One region of the Pseudomonas arvensis genome, then DNA from elsewhere that is predicted to be linked to it. Evidence: predicted binding sites of a transcription regulator. Region 1 holds the regulator's gene; each other region holds the start of a gene.
The links. The regulator FliA, encoded in region 1, starts transcription of late flagellar genes. The targets are predictions, from matches to a motif close to CTAAAGTTTNNNNNNNNNNNGCCGNTAA.

Region 1 (4,570 bases):
CGCCGACCATGTTCATGATGTCGTCCAGGCGCGCGGTATCAACCCGCACGGTGGTTTCGGCTTCACTGGCCGGTTTTTCCGGCGGCGGTGGCGCCGCAGCACGCGCAGGTGCTGGCGCGGCGGCCTTGGCGGCAACCGGTGCCGCCGTGGCCACAGCCGCCGTCGAGGCGACTTCGGTGAACTTGCCCTTGCCGTGCAAATCGTCCAGCAGCGCTTCGAATTCGTGATCGGAGATCAACCCATCGTCCGCAGGCTTGGCACTGGCGGCCGCAGCAGGCGCTGCCGCCACTTCCGGCAGGGCGTCGACCGCAAACGTGCCTTTGCCGTGCAACTGGTCCAGCAAGGCTTCGAATTCGTCATCGGTGATGTCGGTGCTGGCCGGGGCCGCAGGTGCTTCGACAGCCGCGACAGGCGCCACCGCATCGGCGGCGAACTGGCCCTTGCCGTGCAACTGGTCGAGCAGCGATTCGAACTCGGCGTCGGTGATGTCTTCGCTGGTCGGCGCCGCTGGCGGGGCAACGGCGGCCGGCGCTTCAGCCTCGGCCTTGACGGCACTGAGGGAGTTGAGCAACTGCTCGAACTCACTGTCGGTCACGTCCGCTTCAGGCTCCGCCACCGGCTCAGGCTCAGCCTCGACCACCGGCGCTGCCGTGGTGTCGGCCGGCTCTGCATAGCGCGCCAGGGCGGCCAGCAGTTCCGGGGTGGCCGCGGTGATCGGGGCACGTTCGCGAACTTCGCTGAACATGCCGTTGACCGCATCCAGTGCTTCGAGAATCACGTCCATCAACTCCGAATCAACGTGACGCTCACCCTTGCGCAGGATGTCGAACACGTTCTCGGCGATGTGGCAGCACTCCACCAGCTCATGGAGCTGGAGGAAGCCGGCGCCCCCTTTTACAGTATGAAAACCGCGAAAAATTGCATTGAGCAGGTTCGCATCATCCGGTCGGCTTTCCAGCTCGACCAGTTGTTCGGACAGTTGCTCTAAAATTTCGCCGGCCTCTACAAGGAAATCCTGAAGGATCTCTTCATCGGCGCCGAAGCTCATGTGGGTGCTCCTTAGAAGCCTAAACTGGATAACAGGTCATCTACGTCATCCTGACCTGACACAACGTCTTCACGTTTATCGGCATGAATCTGCGGACCTTCACCCTTGGCGAGATGTTTTTGTGGATCTTTTTCAGAGAGGATCGCTTCGCGGTCATGTTCGATGCCGGCAAAACGGTCTACCTGGCCAGCCATGAGCACCAATTTGAGCAGATTGCTTTCCACTTCGGTGACCAACTGGGTCACGCGCTTGATCACCTGACCGGTGAGGTCCTGATAATCCTGGGCCAGCAGGATGTCATTGAGGTTGCTGGCGACCGTGCGGTTTTCCTGTTCGCTGCGCGACAGGAAACCGTCAACCCGACGGGCCAATTCACGAAACTCTTCAGCCCCCACTTCACGACGCATGAAGCGGCCCCAGTCAACGCTCAGCGCCTGGGCTTCAGTGGCCATGCCATTGACCAGAGGCGTGGCGTTTTCCACCAGGTCCATGGTGCGGTTGGCCGCGGCCTCGGTCAGCCTGACCACGTAGGACAGGCGTTCGGTGGCATCAGTGATCTGCGAGATTTCTTCGGCCTGGGGCATGTGCGGGTCAATCTGAAAATTGACGATCGCACTGTGCAGCTCGCGTGTGAGCTTGCCCACTTCCTGGTACAGGCCGCGGTCACGGGTCTGGTTGAGCTCATGGATCAACTGCACCGCGTCGCCGAAATGGCCTTTTTCAAGGCTGTCGACCAACTGGTGAGCATGCTTTTTCAGGGTGGACTCGAAGTCTCCCTGTGACGATTCGTTATGCTCCATAGCTCCCCCGCGATGGCATTAGCCGTGGATGCGTTCAAAGATCTTTTTCGATCTTCTCTTTCAAGGCCTGTGCAGTGAATGGCTTGACCACGTAACCGTTGACCCCGGCTTGGGCGGCTTCGATGATCTGCTCACGCTTGGCTTCGGCGGTTACCATCAACACGGGAAGACTGCGCAATTTTTCGTCGGCGCGCACGTGGCGCAACAAGTCGATGCCCGTCATGCCTGGCATGTTCCAGTCCGTTACCAGAAAGTCGATGCTCCCGCTGTTGAGGATCGGAATCGCCGTAAGGCCGTCATCCGCCTCGACCGTGTTTGTGAACCCAAGGTCACGCAACAGGTTTTTTATGATCCGCCGCATCGTTGAGAAGTCATCAACGATGAGGATTTTCATGTTCTTGTCCAATTCGACCTCCAAGCAGTCTTAAACGCGCCCAGCACCTGGACGCGCCATTTCAATCAACAGGCATTACACAAAAAGGACTGCCGGGGGCACCACGGATCGAACCCGCGATGGCCTATCACCATCGCGGTATCGCTTTGCAGTGCTCCCCACACTGCCTGTCAGCGCGCTCGCCACTCTCCCAAACGCCCCCGCAAGCGGGCTGCGCATTGGCTGTGCAACTGGCTGACACGCGATTCGCTGACCCCCAGGACCTCACCGATTTCCTTGAGGTTCAGCTCTTCGTCGTAGTACAGCGCCAACACTAACCGCTCGCGCTCGGGCAAGTTGGCAATGGCGTCCGCCAATGCGCCCTGGAAGCGTTCATCCTCCAAGTCACGTGACGGCTCCATGTGCGCGCTCGCGCCGTCCTCGTGCAACCCTTCGTGTTCGCCGTCCTGCAACAGGTCGTCGAAACTGAACAGGCGGCTGCCCAAGGTATCGTTCAAAATCCCGTAGTAATCGTCGAGACTCAATTGGAGTTCGGCCGCAACTTCGTGATCTTTAGCGTCGCGGCCGGTTTTTGCTTCAATTGCACGAATTGCGTCACTGACCATGCGCGTATTGCGATGCACCGAACGCGGTGCCCAATCGCCTTTACGCACCTCATCGAGCATCGCGCCACGGATGCGGATGCCCGCATACGTCTCGAAACTCGCGCCTTTGCTGGCGTCGTACTTGGTCGACACTTCGAGCAAGCCGATCATGCCGGCCTGGATCAGGTCTTCGACCTGCACGCTGGCAGGCAGGCGTGCCAACAGGTGATAGGCGATACGCTTGACCAGCGGCGCATAGCGCTCAATCAACTCACCCTGACTGTCACGGGCAGACTTCTTGTAGGCGTTGTAGCCGTTCGCTGTCATAGCACCGGTCCTGCGCTCGTCTGATGTACCAATCGCTCGACGAAAAACTCCAGATGCCCCCGTGGGTTGGCGGGCAACGGCCAGGTATCGACCTTCTGGGCAATAGCCTTGAACGCCAGTGCGCATTTGGAACGAGGGAACGCTTCGTAGACCGCACGCTGCTTTTGCACAGCCTTGCGCACACACTCGTCGTAGGGAACTGCGCCGACGTATTGTAAGGCGACATCGAGAAAGCGATCCGTGACCTTGGTCAACTTGGCGAACAGGTTGCGCCCTTCCTGCGGGCTCTGGGCCATGTTGGCCAGGACGCGGAAGCGGTTCATGCCGTAGTCACGGTTAAGCAGTTTGATCAGGGCGTAGGCGTCGGTGATCGAGGTGGGTTCATCGCAGACCACCAGCAACACTTCCTGCGCGGCGCGCACGAAGCTGACCACGGACTCGCCGATCCCGGCGGCGGTGTCGATCACCAGCACGTCGAGGTTGTCGCCGATATCACTGAATGCCTGGATCAGGCCGGCATGTTGCGCCGGGCTCAGGTGCACCATGCTCTGGGTGCCGGAGGCGGCCGGCACGATGCGGATCCCACCGGGGCCCTGGAGCAGCACATCGCGCAGCTCGCAGCGCCCTTCGATCACATCGGCAAGGGTATGTTTGGGCGTCAGTCCCAGCAGAACGTCGACGTTCGCCAGCCCCAGGTCAGCGTCCAGCAGCATGACGCGACGGCCAAGCTCTGCCAGGGCCAGGGACAAATTCACTGACACGTTAGTTTTCCCGACGCCACCTTTGCCGCCGGTCACCGCGATCACCTGTACGGGATGCATGCTGCCCATTTTATTTCTTTACCTTGTCTTGCTTAGACGCAGGCTACATGGCTTGGCCGCGTGAATCGCTTGCAGACCATCGATGTAGGTACATTTCACGGTGTTCATCCTGACTTCAACCGACCCGTTTTGCCGGGTTGTGGTAGAGGTCGGCGAACATATCGGCCATCGCTTCCTCGCTAGGCTCTTCTTGCATTTGCACGCTGACGGCGCGGCTGACCAACTGATGACGGCGCGGCAGATGCAGATCATCCGGGATCCGCGGCCCGTCGGTCAGGTAGGCAACCGGTAGTTCATGGCTGATAGCCAGGCTCAACACTTCGCCCAGGCTGGCGGTTTCATCCAGTTTGGTCAGGATGCAACCGGCCAGGCCGCAGCGCTTGTAGCTATGGTACGCAGCGGTAAGAACCTGTTTCTGGCTGGTGGTTGCAAGCACCAGGTAATTTTTCGACTTGATGCCACGCCCGGCCAGGCTTTCCAGCTGCATGCGCAACGCCGGGTCGCTGGCTTGCAGGCCAGCGGTGTCGATCAGCACCACGCGCTTGCGCAGCAGCGGGTCGAGGGCGTTGGCCAGGGATTGGCCCGGGTCGACGTGG
Region 2 (4,570 bases), 1.3 Mb from region 1:
AGCATCGTGGTGGAAGCTGCGCCACTGGCTCATCCTGAGGTGGCTCAGGTCGCGCTGGACCGTGCTTGCAAGGCCGTGCAGGAAGGTGGGCCAAGCTGGGGAGAAGCCCATTTGGCCGCATGGGCTGAGACATACCGAAAGTTTGGGGCCAAGCCGCAACGCACGCCTTGTTCAGCTGAAGCGCTGCGTAAACGAGTTTTACGTGACGGCAGCTTGCCTAGTCTGGATCCCATCGTCGATCTCTACAACGCAATCAGCATCGAGTACGCCATCCCGGTTGGAGGGGAAAACATTGAGGCCTATGTGGGCTCCCCACGGCTCGTAGTCGCAGATGGCACTGAGCCTTTTGACACGATGAAAGAGGGGGTTCCTGCTTTCGAGTATCCGGATGCCGGCGAGGTTGTCTGGCGCGATGACAAAGGCGTGACCTGCCGTCGCTGGAATTGGCGGCAAGGCGTCAGGACCCGTCTCGGTGCTGACGCGAAGAGCATGTGGTTCATTCTGGAGAGTCTGCCGGCGATGCCGCTTGAAGCCTTGACGGAAGCGGGTGACAAACTCATCGAAGGGTTGCAGCAAATGATGCCGGGCGTCCAGATCGAAAGCTCACTGATTGGTCCTGGGGCCGGATAGTCGATAGATCATTTTCTGACCATCCCTAGAGCGCTTTTGAGTCTTGGATTTTCAGTAATCGCCCTTTTTCACACCACGAATTTGTTAACCAAATGATTCAGGTTAACCGCCAGTTTGGACATTTCGCCACACGCACTGGCTGTCTGGCTGGCACCCGCAGCACTCTGAGTTGCCAGCTCGCGAATACTGACCAGATTGCGGTCAACCTCACGGGCAACATGCGACTGCTCTTCAGAGGCCGTGGCAATCAGGAGATTACGCTCGTTGATCTGAACAATGGCCGTGGCTATTTGATCCAGCGAGGTGCTGGCCTCTTGAGCAACGCCAAGTGATTCGGTCGCCAGGTCCTTGCTCGTGTTCATCGCCTTTACAGCCAGGTCAGAGTCGTTCTGGATGGCAGCGATCATCTGCTCGATTTCTTGAGTCGATATCTGGGTGCGATGGGCCAAAGCCCTTACTTCGTCAGCAACTACCGCAAACCCACGGCCTTGCTCGCCTGCGCGTGCTGCCTCGATAGCAGCGTTCAAAGCCAAAAGGTTGGTTTGTTCTGCAATCGCCCGAATCACCTCGACAACTTTAGTGATGCTCTGTGCACGATCTGACAAACCTTGAATTTGTTCGCTTGTGTTTTCAACGTTAACGTTCAGCTTTTGAATGGAGCTCAATGTCTGCGCCACTCGGGCCAAACCTACCTCGGTATAGCCTTGGGTGCGCTTTGACTCTTCTGAAGCTGACTCCGCGTTACGAGCGACTTCATCAACAGCAGCGCTCATTTCCGTGACAGCTGTGGCAGCCTGATTGACCTCGTCATTTTGGGCGACAAGACCCCGACTCGACTCCTCAGTTACGGCTGTCATCTCTTCTGACGCAGAGGCCAACTGGGTGGATGAATCGGATATCTGCATAATTGTAGTGCGCAGGTTTGTCTGCATCTGCGCGAGCGCCTTCAACAGTCGCCCGACCTCATCCGTCCCGCTGACCAAAACTTCCTTGGAGAGGTCACTGGCCGCGATACGCTCTGCCACAGACAGGGCATCGTTAATCGGAGAGGTGATACTTTTTGTCAGTAATAATGCCAATCCAACCGTCAAGATGACCACGCCCGTTATAAGGCCGACAACAAGCCAAAAGCCATTGTTATAGAAGTCGGTCGCGTTTTGCCCAGCCCTCGCCGCACCTTCATCGTTAAAGGTGGTCAACTCCTTGATCTGCTGCTCCATGGTATTCGTCAGGGGACGGATGTTGTTACTCACCTGACTGACCGCGGCCGCTATGTCCCCCTGTCTCATCAACGGTTCGAGAATATCCAGTTGTTTGGAATAGGCATCGGCGCTGTTTTTTACCGGTGTATAAAACGAACGCTCCTTATCACTCGCGATCAGAGGCTCATAATTCGCCACTGCATCGATGAACGCTTTGCGGTAGCCAGGGAAGCTTTCAATATTCTTTTGAAGAGACTGAGGGTCAGCAAGGCCTCGCTGTGTTTCGAGCCTCAGACGAAGTGTCGCTTTATCCATCAACGCCGTTTGTCGGATGCTAGCCATCCAGTTGAGTTCGACATCTTTTTCGGAGTCCCTCAGCTTGCCCATCTGCAGAACTGCAAATGCGCCGAGCACAAATACCAACGCAATAATTAGCGCGAAAAACAGAGCGGCGCGTGGTGCTACGTTGAGGTTTCTAAGGCGCATTCGGGATTCCTGTTTTCCAACTGTGGTTGATACGTTCGACAGGCTATCGACCCAAAGTTGGGAACCTTAAGGATATTGCCGCAAAGGCCATGTGGTTGCCGACACAGCGCCGGTTGAAAAAATTCAGTCTGGGTTAAGGCGTTGGCGATAACGCAAGGCCAACCGCTGCGCTTGATGGGGTGGCGAATCCCGTTCCGCTTTAGCACTTGCACCTGGCGGGTTTTCGTTTTTGCGCCTGTGAGTGTGCAAACCTCCTCGTGCGACAGAAAATGAATATCCATACCTACCTTCCGCCGCGCGCAGTGGGTCGCGCTGTCTTGATGATGTGGATGACTTTGAAGGGGAAGGTTATTGCGTGGTGACGCGAGTAATCGAAGTGCGGAGCGCGACGAGAAGGGCCCGTGATCCGTTTCCAGACTGTCCAGCAGTAGTGGTAACGTCTGCGCTGTCATCCCTGGAGACGGCCAAATGAATCATCAAAGTCCAGCTAACGCCACAGCAACAAATGCTGGCAAGGTAAGTACTGCCCACCCGCCTATTTGGTATTACGGCCCCGAAATACCAATTATCGGAAACAATGGTATGGGCGTTTTTGGCGTCTCCCTTGCGCTGCTTCTGCTTTTACCGGGCTACGGGCTTGCGACGTTCCTTTTCACAGGGCCGGACGTCATTCATGGTGTGCAGCCTAACCATGGTGAAGGCCTCACAGCGTCATCCTTCATTCTGTTAATGCTGGCCAGTGCAGTGCTCATTGGTGCGTTCTTTGCTTGGGTTGTCTCTGAGCCTCAAGTGCAGGCCTTCACGTTCGACGGAAATCAGCAACTGCTGACCCTCACCATAACCCGCCGTTGTCGAAGCCCCATCGAAGTACGCGTCCCGTTTAGCGAAATCATCTACATTTGCCCTTATGTGATGAATTCGTTTGCTCATGATGGACATTTTCACGTCGCGTATCGCGGAGCGAAGGGCAAGGTTTTTGGGTATCGTCTAGGGGACGGTACTTCTCTCGAAAATATTGAGTTTCATGGGGCGTGGTTGCGTGGAATGGTAGGAGAGCGAATGTGCGAGCTGACGGATCTCGACGACTGAAAGCAGCCTAAAGCCTGTCTGAGCTACCGCACTATTGGTCGGCCCATCAGGTGTTCATTAGTCATACGGCATTCCTTGCCGGGCCATGCCCGGGCGGCGGAGTGGGAAAACTCAAACGCTATATGCACATAGAGCAGTCGAGACGTGAAAGGTTTGGGAGTGGTGTTCGTCGGCAGGACGCCGGGGGTAGGGAATTGCGGAACAGAAAAGATAAGGGCCTGCCCAGGTTTCCCCGGCAAGCCCTTGATATCCTTGGTGCCCGAACCCGGAATCGAACCGGGACGCCCTTACGAGCGGGGGATTTTAAGTCCCATGCGTCTACCAGTTTCGCCATTCGGGCGGTAGCGCGATGCAGCAGGGTTGGGAATATATAGATCCAGGCGCGTATGCGCAAGGCCGCAAAGCAGCTTTGTTGTGCGCGGGCCAGGGTGAAAAAGCTCGAAAGATCAGTGATCTACGGAGGCTTTAAGAGAAAATCCAGAGGATTCCCACGGCTTGGGAACAAGACTCATACCAAACAGCCGTAGCGATATGCCACCTTGGCAGCCCGTCAATGCATCGGTTGACGCGCCGTATCCGCAAACGTTCGTGTATGGCGCCAACCTGTTCAAGCCCAAACCTGGACGCTACCCTGCCACTCCCCTAATCATAAAAAGGAATGAGTGATGAGTGTCCAGACTCTGCCCCAGGAAGGCAGTTGCCGCTGTAGTCGTGTGCGTTTCAGTGTGAGTGAGGCCCCGGTGATCACCATGGCCTGCCATTGCACGGGGTGTCAGAAAATGACCTCCAGCGCGTTCTCCCTCAGTGCGTTGATCCCGGCCAGCGCCTTCACCGTGACCCAGGGCTGCCCGGTGACCGGTGGCCTGCACGGGGCGGACCGTCATTATATGTGCCCACATTGCATGAGCTGGCTGTTTACTCGCCCCCATGGCATTGATGAGTTCGTCAATGTGCGTGCGACCTTGCTGGATAACGCCAGCGGGTATGTGCCGTTCATGGAAACCTGGACCAGCGAAAAACTGCCCTGGGCCACGACCCCTGCGGTCGAAAGCTTTGCGCAACTGCCTGAACCCCAGGACTTCCCGCGTTTGATGCAGGCCTACGCCGAGTTCAGTGCCCGTTGACGTCAATCGATCAATGCCAGCAGGTCCGTGTCGCCGACA
Region 3 (4,570 bases), 1.2 Mb from region 1:
AGTGTTCGACCCAGCGTCCCAACCACCAGTTGACCAGCGAGCCGAGCACATTGCCCAGGGTGGCGATGCCCAGCAGCCACCCGAGGCTGTAATGCCCGCTGAGCAACAGGCCCACCAGCACCGCTTCCGATTGCAAGGGCAGCAGGGTCGCCGCACCAAAGGCTGCGACGAACAGCCCGAAGTAACCCATCAGCACCGATCAGTGCGCCGGGTAGTCAGCCACCACCACATCCTTGCCGTCCCGGGTCAGGCCGATGACTTGATAGGCCTCGCCGCGCCCGTCCATTTCCATGCCGGGCGAACCCATCGGCATGCCCGGTGCGGCGATGCCCAGCAGGTCGTCGCGCTTGCGCAAGGCCAGCACTTGCTCGGCGGGCACATGGCCCTCGACAAATTTGCCGTCGATCACGGCGGTGTGGCAGGAACCAAGGCGCGGCGCCACGCCCAGCCGTTGCTTGACCGCGCTCATGTCCGCTTCGACATGGTCGTTGACCTTGAAGCCGTTGCTTTGCAGATGGCTGATCCACTTTTTGCAGCAACCGCAGTTGGCGTCACGGTGTACATCGATGGGGATCAAGTCAGCGGCCTGGGCCAGGGTCGTGGTGAACAGGGCTGAAAGCAGGGCCAATCGCAATGAGGTTTTCATCAGGTTTCCGTCCGATACCAGGCAGTAAGCCGGGCATTCTCCGCGCTTTTTTCGCGGGGACGCCGTGGTAATGTTTCAAAGTTATACAGAGTCGGGGTTTTCCAGCCGCTGCTTGAGCCGGTCCAGCGCCTTGGCCGAAAGCTCGATCATGCGCTCATGCAGGCTGGCCAACTGCAATTCGGTCTCATAGGTCAGGATGCGCTTGAACAGCGTGCCGTCGCGAAACGGCTGGAGGAAGTAGTGGAGGGAGCCATCGACGGCCAGCGAAGTGAACACGGCCTTGAACTCGCTTGGACGCTGGGCGATCTGCACGCGGTAGCTCATGGGTACGCGTACACCGAGCAGGTCGATCATTTCGTTAAAGCGTGCACCGGCGGGGAGTGAGCCGGTGGTACCGGTATCGGCACTGAGGGAGGTGGGGTGCCATTCGTGCCAGCGATCCGGTTGGGTCACATAGCCGTAGACGGCATCGATGGGGGCCTGGATAAAGCGTTCCTGACTGATCCGCTCCAAGCGGACCGACTGCTCGACAACGCGCATGGCACACCTCCTGTGTGGCGGGGCTGACACTTGGAGCTGTCAGAATAGTCCGACTCCCGCGCTTTGCACGGGAGCATTCAGAGAATTGATCAGCGCACTTTAAAGCGGCTCATCAAGGCTATCACCCGGCCATTGGCGTCCAGCAGGCTCTGGGTATTGGTTTCAGTGGCATGGCCACTTTGTACCAGCTCTTCGACCATATGTCGGATCTGCACCATGCTGCGGTTGATCTCTTCGGTCACCGCGCTTTGCTGCTCGGCGGCCGTGGCGATCTGGGTGCTGAGGTTGTTGATATGGCTGACGGAACCGGCCATTTCATCCAGCCCGGTGTTTACCCGCGCCGTGGCATCCGCCGCCGATTGGCAACTGGCCTGGGTGTTTTCCATGGCCGCGACCGACGAACTCACCCCGGCCGTCAGGCGTGCCAGCATCTCGTTGATCTGCGAGGTGCTGGCCTGGGTGCGCGCGGCCAGGGCGCGGACTTCGTCGGCTACCACGGCAAAGCCACGGCCTTGCTCGCCGGCCCGGGCCGCTTCAATCGCGGCGTTGAGAGCCAGCAGGTTGGTCTGGCCGGCAATGGCGCCGATCACGCCGAGGGTTTCGGTGATGCGTGCGGCGTCCTGGCGCATGTTTTCCACGGTGTGGGTGGCGCTGGCGACTTCGCCGATCAAGGCGCTGACGCTGGTGGACGCTTCCCCAACCACCACGCGGGAGCGGTCGGCATGTTCATTGGCGCGCTGGGTGAACGAGGCGGTTTCGGCGGCGTTTTGCGCCACGTTGTCGGCGGTGGAACTCATCTCGGTGATGGCGGTGACGGTCTGGTCGGTTTCCGAGGCGTGGCGCACCAGGATCTGGTTGGTGTGGGCCGAGGTCTGTTGCAGTTGCTCAAGGCCCGACGACATCGCGCCGGTGGCCTGGGTGACCTCGCCGATCATGTTTTGCAGGTAGACGATAAAGCGGTTCACCGAATGACCGATGGCACCCAACTCGTCTTCGGCGCGGATGGTGATGCGCCGCGTGAGGTCGGCATCGCCGGCGGACAGCGCGTCGATGTTGGCTTTCAGGGTCTTCATGCGCTGCACCAGCTGGCGGATCGCATACGCGGCCAGCAACACCAGCAACAACACCATCGGGATCTGCACCAGCGCCAGGCTGCCGAGCACGTCGTCGCGCTGGGCGGTAATCAGCGAAGTGGGCAGGGCGGTGGCGAGGAACCACGGCGTGCCTTCGATGGGGCGCATATAGAACGTGCTGGCGACGCCGCCGTTGTCGAACTCGCCGCGTTGCAGCGCCTGGTCGCGATGAGCCAGGGCTTTGCTGACCTGGGTGGCAAATGCCGAGGTCGCGGTCAGTTCGCTGATGTTCTTCAACACCACCGGGCTGCTCAGGCGCGAGCTGTTGCTGATGATCTTGCCGTCGCCTTCGACGATCAGCATTTGCCCGCCGATGTCTTTTTCCTTGCTGGCGACCAGGTCATTGAAGAAACCCAGGGTCACGTCGATAGTGGCCACGCCATACGCGGCGCCGTCACGCTGGATCGCCATGGCGCAGTTGGTGCGCGGCTCCTGGCTGGCGTCGTCCTTGTAGGCCGCGGCCCAGGCGCATTGCCCGCGTGGCGACGCGAGGCCGCCCTTGTACCAGCTCTGATCGTAATAGTTGGGCGCGGGGTCGCTGTTCCAGAAGGTGTTCACTGCCAGCTTGCCCGACGCATCGCGGTGCCAGAACGTGCTGTGTTTGTTGCGCCCCGGCGTGCGCTGGTTGGGCAGCGGCCAGATGCCGCCGCCGAATACTTTCAGCTCGCCATATTGGTCGACCAGCCCCGGCAGCACCTTGTCGATGGCATCGCTGTCGAGCAACGGGATGGTTTGGGTGATGGTGCGTTGCTGGGCCTGAACCTTGTTCAGTTCGCCCTGAATCTGTTCGGCCACCTCACTGATGCGATTGAGCACCACCTGTTCTTCGGTCTGTCGCAGCTTGGGCGCGACCAACTGGCCGATACCCACGACGGTCAACACGAACAACACCAGGACGAACAGCACCAGAAACAGGGTATAGCGGGCTTGGATAGAGCGCAGTGGGGGCATGGGGCCGTCCTTACGAAGCGTTTATTATCGACGCGGCTTTTTTGGAGCTTCGTAGGGCTATCGGCCTGACAATGCGCAGCTTTAGGTACGTCCGTGCAAGAAAATAGAGGCGCCGCCAGACGGCGCCCCCCTCGTCAGATATCCAGCATCGCCATGACCTCTGCGGGGTAGCGCAGGCCGGCAGTTGCATCGGCCGGAAAGATCGTCTCCAGCGCCGCCAACTCCTGCGCGGTGAGGGCGATTGAGACCGCCGCCACATTCTCTTCCAGGTATTTGCGCTGCTTGGTTCCGGGGATCGGCACGATGTATTCGCCTTGCGCCAATACCCAGGCCAGCGCCAGTTGGCCGGCGGTCACGCCTTTTTCAGCCGCAAGGTTCTGGACCTGCTTTACCAGTTCCAGATTTTTCGCGAAGTTCTCGCCCTGAAAGCGCGGATTGGTGCGGCGATAGTCATCGGCAGCGAAGTCTTCAGGGCGTTTCAGCGCGCCGGTGAGAAAACCACGCCCCAGCGGGCTGTAGGGCACAAACGCAATGCCCAGGCGTTGGCAGGCGGCGAGGCAGCCGTTGTGCTCCTGGTCGCGGCTCCACAGCGAGTATTCACTTTGCAGTGCGCTGATGGGGTGAACCTTGTGCGCCCGTTCCAAGGTAGCGGCCGAGGCTTCGCTCAGGCCCAGATAACGTACCTTGCCTTCCTTGACCAGATCAGCCATGGCGCCAACGGTTTCTTCGATGGCGACCTGCGGGTCGATGCGGTGCTGGTAGTACAGGTCCAGAGTATCTACGCCAAGGCGTTGCAGGGTGCCGTTGATCGAATCGCGGATGTATTGCGGGCGGCCGTTGACGCCGCGCAGGGCTGGGTTCGCCGGATCGCGGACGATCCCGAATTTGCTGGCCAGGAACACCTGGTCGCGCTTGCCGGCGATGGCCTTGCCGATCAGTTGCTCGTTGGTGTGCGGGCCGTACATGTCGGCGGTGTCGAGGAAGTTGACCCCCAGTTCCAGGGCGCGGTGCAGGGTGGCGGTGGCTTCGGTGGTGTCGCTGTCGGGTGCGTAAAAGTCAGTCATGCCCATGCAGCCGAGGCCGATGGCGGAGACGCGAGGGCCGTTTTTACCGAGTTGACGAGTGTGCATGGGTTGAGCTCCTGTTGATGAAGGCGTTCATTGTTACTCTCGACAAAATCGGGATAAACAGGCTAAAACCACTATCACTGTTCGTAATATCTAAACAATCCACACAGGACGTGCCCTTTGGACCGTTTCAACGCCATGCGCGTATTCACCCGGATCGTCGAGCTGGGCGG
Region 4 (4,570 bases), 790 kb from region 1:
AGTCGGTGAGGCTGATGTAGTAGTCGGCGTCGCCCAGCACCTGGCCCGAACTGATCTCGCGCTGGGCATAGCCACGGCTGCCCGCCTCATAGCGCACTTGCAGCTTGGGAGCGTCGTAGCCCGTTCGCGTGACGTAGTTGACCGCACCACCGAGGGCCAACGCGCCCTGATCAAAACCGTTGGCGCCGCGCAACACCTCGACCCGGCTTTGCCACAGCGGGTCCTTGAGCTCATAAGGGGTGCCGCCGGGGCCGGTCAGCGGCAGGCCATCGAACATCTCGTAAAGCCCCGACGCATGGGAGCCAGGGCTGCGGTTGAGGCCCGACCCGCGAATCGACAGTTTCACCCCTTCGTTGTTCGCCGCCTTGGCGTACACCCCCGGCTGGTACTTGAACACATCTTCGTTGGTGCTCACCCGCCCCTGCTGCACGCTGCCCATGTCGATGTAATTGGTGGCGCCGGGCACGCTCTTGAGCTGCGCCTGAGCCACTTCGCCCGCACTCGCTTCAGCCGTGGTGACTTCGACCGGTGCCAATTGCAGGTCTTCGGCGTGCACCAGCGAGCTTAAGGTCAAGGCAGCAAACAGGAATGGAGGTTGGCGCAGCAGCATGGGTGGGTCCTTGGAATTCGGGGGCGTGAACGGCAGGGCCATCACGCGAACAGTGATGGGAAGCCAACGATGCCCGGCAAGTCACGCCTTATTAACGGACCAGCCCCTTCCCACAACAGTGTCGGACCGATTTTACTTACAAGGAAATAAACGATCTAACGCTGACTCAGATAGCCCGAAGTCAGGCCCTGCTGTACTGCAATTCCAGAGTGGTGCTGATCAGCCGGGTGAAAATCGTGAGTATCTCGACCATTTGCGGGTTCTCGAGCTTTTTCGGCAACACGTCCAAGGCGCACAAGGTGCCGAAGACGCTGCCGTCGGAGAAGACAATCGGCAGGGAGATGTAGCTTTCGAAGCCATGTTTACTGGGCAAAGGATTTTGCCAGAACACCGGATCCTTGCTGGCGTGTTCGATAATGATGGGCTTGGGATTGGCCCGCAGACCGTTGCACAGCGTGGCTTCAAGCTGTAATTCATGCCCGACCTCCACGCCAAAATGCAGCTCGTCGTACACCGCGCAGGCCACCCAGTGGGTGTCGGTCATCTTCGAGATCGCCGAGAAGCGCATATCCGTCAAGCGCGTGGTCAGGCGCAGGATATTGGACGCTGTTTCTATCTCGGCGATGACCGCCAGTTCTTCAGGGGTTAAAGGTTTGATAGCACTCTCCTGATTCTCAAATCAAAACCAAGCAGCCCTATGCCTGGGCTATTGCAGTTCGTTCGCAAAACGCCCCACTGCGTTCACCACCTGCTTGGCGCCACCCTGAATCTCCGTGATGACGGCGCCAGCCTGGTTGGCCAGTGTCAAGCCTTGCTCAGCCTGCTCGCGACTGCTGAACATCTCGGTAATGGCTTCGTCGGCGAGGCGCTGGTTCTGTTGGACCACGCTGACGATCTCTTCGGTTGCCGTGCTGGTACGGCTGGCCAATTGCCTTACTTCATCCGCTACCACCGCGAATCCACGGCCCTGTTCACCTGCACGAGCAGCCTCAATGGCGGCATTGAGTGCAAGCAGATTGGTTTGCGCGGCGATGCCGCCGATGGTCTGCACAATCGCGCTGATCAGCAGCGACTGTTTGCCCAGCGCCTCAATGCTGCCGGTGGCGGATTGCATTTGCAGAGCAATGTTTTGCATGGTCTGCACGGTGTCTTGCACAACCGCCGCGCCGCGTTCGGCCGTGACGTCGGTTTGTAAAGAAACCTCGTAGGCCACGCCGGCGGCGGCCTTGACCTCGGACTCGCGCAAGACCTGGTCGGTGACCACACTGGCAAACTTGACCACTTTGCACAGCTTGCCCTCGGCGTCGTGCACCGGGTTGTAGGTGGCTTCGAGCCAGACCTCGTTGCCGCGACTGTCCACACGCTTGAAGCGGCTGGCAACAAATTCGCCGCGATTGAGGGTTTGCCAGAACGCAGCGTATCCGCTCGAAGCGGCCTCCTGCGCGGTGCAAAACAGACTGTGCTTTTTGCCGACGATCTGATCGAGCGTATAGCCCATGGCGTCGAGAAACTGGGTATTGGCGGTGACCACCGTCCCATCCAATCTGAACTGAATGACGGCCGTCGAGCGGATCAACGCGTTGATAAACGCTTCGTTTTCCTTGGCTTGCTCAATGGCGCGACTGACCTCGATGCCGTAGCCCTGGATCTGCGACAGCTGGCCGTCGCGCGCGTTGATCGGGCACCAGGTGAGGTTGATCCAGGCCAGGCTGCCGTCACTGCGCAGGAAGCGGTAATCGTCGCTCACCGGCTCGGAGCGGGCGACTGCTGCATTGAAATCACGGAAACAAGGTAAATCCCTGACGTAAGGCGGAACAATTTCACTCAAGAGACGGCCCTGCAATTGCTCGCAGGAGTAGCCCAGGGTCCGGGCAAAATCCTCGTTGACGGCAATGAGCCGCATGTCGGCATCCAGGCATATTGAGAGCATGCCGCGGTCATACTGCGTAACGAGCTGTCGCAATTGGAAAAGCTCGTCGTCCCGGTCCTGCAGATCCTTCTTCAAGCGGCGATTGAACATGGCGGCGTCCCTGAGGTAGTTATCACTGCATCGGCCATGCGGCCTGCGGCTTGAGCATAGGCCGATGAACAGTTAGTTGCTCACTCAGTTGTCTCGCGCAACAGAAATAGATCTAACCGGCAGGCCTATCCAGTGTCTGCATCAAATCGTCCGCCTCGGAGCCCACCGCAAACCTGAAGCCGTGCATCTGGTCGGCCGCCAGTATTGCCCTGAGGGCCTCGACAAACTGCGCCTCGGTGGGTGAATCACGCAGCAATTTGTGCGCCGGTAATAACAACTCGGCAGGAACCCCCTCGACACTTGCGGCGTCGATAACGGCAAAGAGGATAAAGCGCAGGCGTATCTCGCGGTCCGTCGGCCACACCGTTTTTCGCTTACCCAAGGTAGGGCCTCACTTTTTCGGAAAAGTCCGAGGCTATTGCCGACGTCGGGGCGTTTCAAGCATGGGGGCGCAACATAGGCCACTTCCTACATTGAAAAGAGAAAATCCGTACTCGCCATCCGTTCACTGCACCGGCAGGAAATTCATCAGCAACAAACTTTGCGCATAGTTGAGACCGATACGCCGATACCGCTCATCCAGCATCTGAGTCAGCAGGTCAAGCCGCGCCACAATCTTGCCGAACTCCACGGCAAAACTGAGGTTGCTGCCCTCCTCCGAGATCTCATTGGAAAACAGCAGCAACACGCCATTCGCATCCTGACGCTTGCTCAGCAGCCAAGTAGCCTTCTCGATATTGCGGGCGGCATTGCTGACGAACTGCGGGTTGATCGAATCGGTCATGTAGAACTCAATGCGCCCGCCGTGGGCGGTCACCAACATACTGCCGATCGCGTATATAAAGGCGCCCACCCGGTCGCCCTGAAACTCCGGACTCAAGGAGTAACTCAACGCGACCAGGTCGCGACGCTCACCCAGGGCTGGCAGCGGTCGACGCTGCTCGATTGCCTGGCGAATTTCCCGCTCGGCACTCACCGCATCCGGATAACCCGATTGCCGCCACTGGCTGGGGTTACGCAGGTATAGCTTGCTCATCAGCAGATACAGGCTTTGCAGATTGTCGCGCATGCCCAGGGTGGCCATGCGATCGACACTGGTCTGAAAGAACTCATCGGGCTTGCCATTGGTGAACTGCTTGGCAATGTCCTGCCCCTGTTGCTGGGTGCAACCTGTCGCGCCGAATATGAAGATCGCAGCCAACAGCAGCAGCCGGCGTATGCGACGAATGTTTGAAAGAGGAAACGTGCGATCCATCGGCACCCGATCTTGTTCTTCTGCCCTCGCGGGGAATCGGCGGGGCTGGGACAAAGATAGAGCAGAGAAATCAAAAAAAGTGCGACAGGCATCGGCAAATTGTCATGAGACCCGCATGCCAGCGCGTTTCGTGACGAATTCGTTTTAGGGTCTATACTTTCTGGAGCAGTTGCGTGTGTTGTTGGCGAGCCAGGGTGGCATTTCAACCTTCGAGCGGCCTGGCGCGTGTATGCACATCGCCTACGGCACTACCACCGGCAACTGCAAACGAGGTGACGGCGATGAAACATCCAATTCGAGCACAAATGTTTGCCCAAGTGATCTGCCTGCTTTCGGTGGCTCAGCTTTTTTGCTGATTGAGATGAGAAACGGCCTTGAAGATTGGCTGCGGGAGTGGCACGGCGAAGTATTGCCCGTCGGACTGCCAAACCGCAGAAACACAAAAGCCCCGCATTCGCGGGGCTTTCGTTTGAATCTTGGCGGGAAACCAGGGATTCGAACCCTGGGAACGCTATTAACGTTCGCCGGTTTTCAAGACCGGTGCATTCAACCACTCTGCCAATTTCCCTTGTGCATCACAGGATTATAGTAGGCCATCCTGTCTCAGCGGGCGCCATAATACCCGAATGAAACACACTGTCAAACTCTCGCCATCGCTTGTTACAGAGCGTCTGTTATGATCTTT

Region 2: a site for FliA is predicted at 2,362-2,389, ahead of AB3G88_RS13505 (methyl-accepting chemotaxis protein). Genes of this name have one in related genera too.
Region 3: a site for FliA is predicted at 3,328-3,355, ahead of AB3G88_RS14120 (methyl-accepting chemotaxis protein). Genes of this name have one in related genera too.
Region 4: a site for FliA is predicted at 2,658-2,685, ahead of AB3G88_RS15765 (methyl-accepting chemotaxis protein). Genes of this name have one in related genera too.

Annotation. Positions count from the first base shown of each region.
Region 1 covers NZ_CP162038.1:4,334,339-4,338,908, forward strand. Annotated here, with positions in the region: gene AB3G88_RS19450 (chemotaxis protein CheA) at 1-1,048, opposite strand, end outside; gene AB3G88_RS19455 (protein phosphatase CheZ) at 1,060-1,848, opposite strand; partial or broken gene AB3G88_RS19460 (chemotaxis response regulator CheY) at 1,867-2,242, opposite strand; gene fliA (RNA polymerase sigma factor FliA) at 2,413-3,153, opposite strand; gene fleN (flagellar synthesis regulator FleN) at 3,150-3,983, opposite strand; gene flhF (flagellar biosynthesis GTPase FlhF) at 4,090-4,570, opposite strand, start outside.
Region 2 covers NZ_CP162038.1:3,025,307-3,029,876, reverse strand. Annotated here, with positions in the region: gene AB3G88_RS13510 (B3/B4 domain-containing protein) at 1-630, shown strand, start outside; gene AB3G88_RS13505 (methyl-accepting chemotaxis protein) at 699-2,318, opposite strand; partial or broken gene AB3G88_RS13500 (DUF4224 domain-containing protein) at 2,450-2,599, opposite strand; gene AB3G88_RS13495 (hypothetical protein) at 2,787-3,407, shown strand; tRNA gene AB3G88_RS13490 (tRNA-Leu) at 3,661-3,747, opposite strand; gene AB3G88_RS13485 (GFA family protein) at 4,073-4,531, shown strand; gene AB3G88_RS13480 (DinB family protein) at 4,534-4,570, opposite strand, start outside.
Region 3 covers NZ_CP162038.1:3,157,789-3,162,358, reverse strand. Annotated here, with positions in the region: gene AB3G88_RS14135 (YqaA family protein) at 1-196, opposite strand, end outside; gene AB3G88_RS14130 (DUF411 domain-containing protein) at 200-646, opposite strand; gene AB3G88_RS14125 (SRPBCC family protein) at 728-1,186, opposite strand; gene AB3G88_RS14120 (methyl-accepting chemotaxis protein) at 1,276-3,270, opposite strand; gene AB3G88_RS14115 (aldo/keto reductase) at 3,405-4,400, opposite strand; gene AB3G88_RS14110 (LysR family transcriptional regulator) at 4,518-4,570, shown strand, end outside.
Region 4 covers NZ_CP162038.1:3,543,861-3,548,430, forward strand. Annotated here, with positions in the region: gene AB3G88_RS15755 (TonB-dependent receptor family protein) at 1-610, opposite strand, end outside; gene AB3G88_RS15760 (GAF domain-containing protein) at 792-1,268, opposite strand; gene AB3G88_RS15765 (methyl-accepting chemotaxis protein) at 1,317-2,630, opposite strand; gene AB3G88_RS15770 (hypothetical protein) at 2,743-3,012, opposite strand; gene AB3G88_RS15775 (hypothetical protein) at 3,136-3,885, opposite strand; tRNA gene AB3G88_RS15780 (tRNA-Ser) at 4,363-4,453, opposite strand.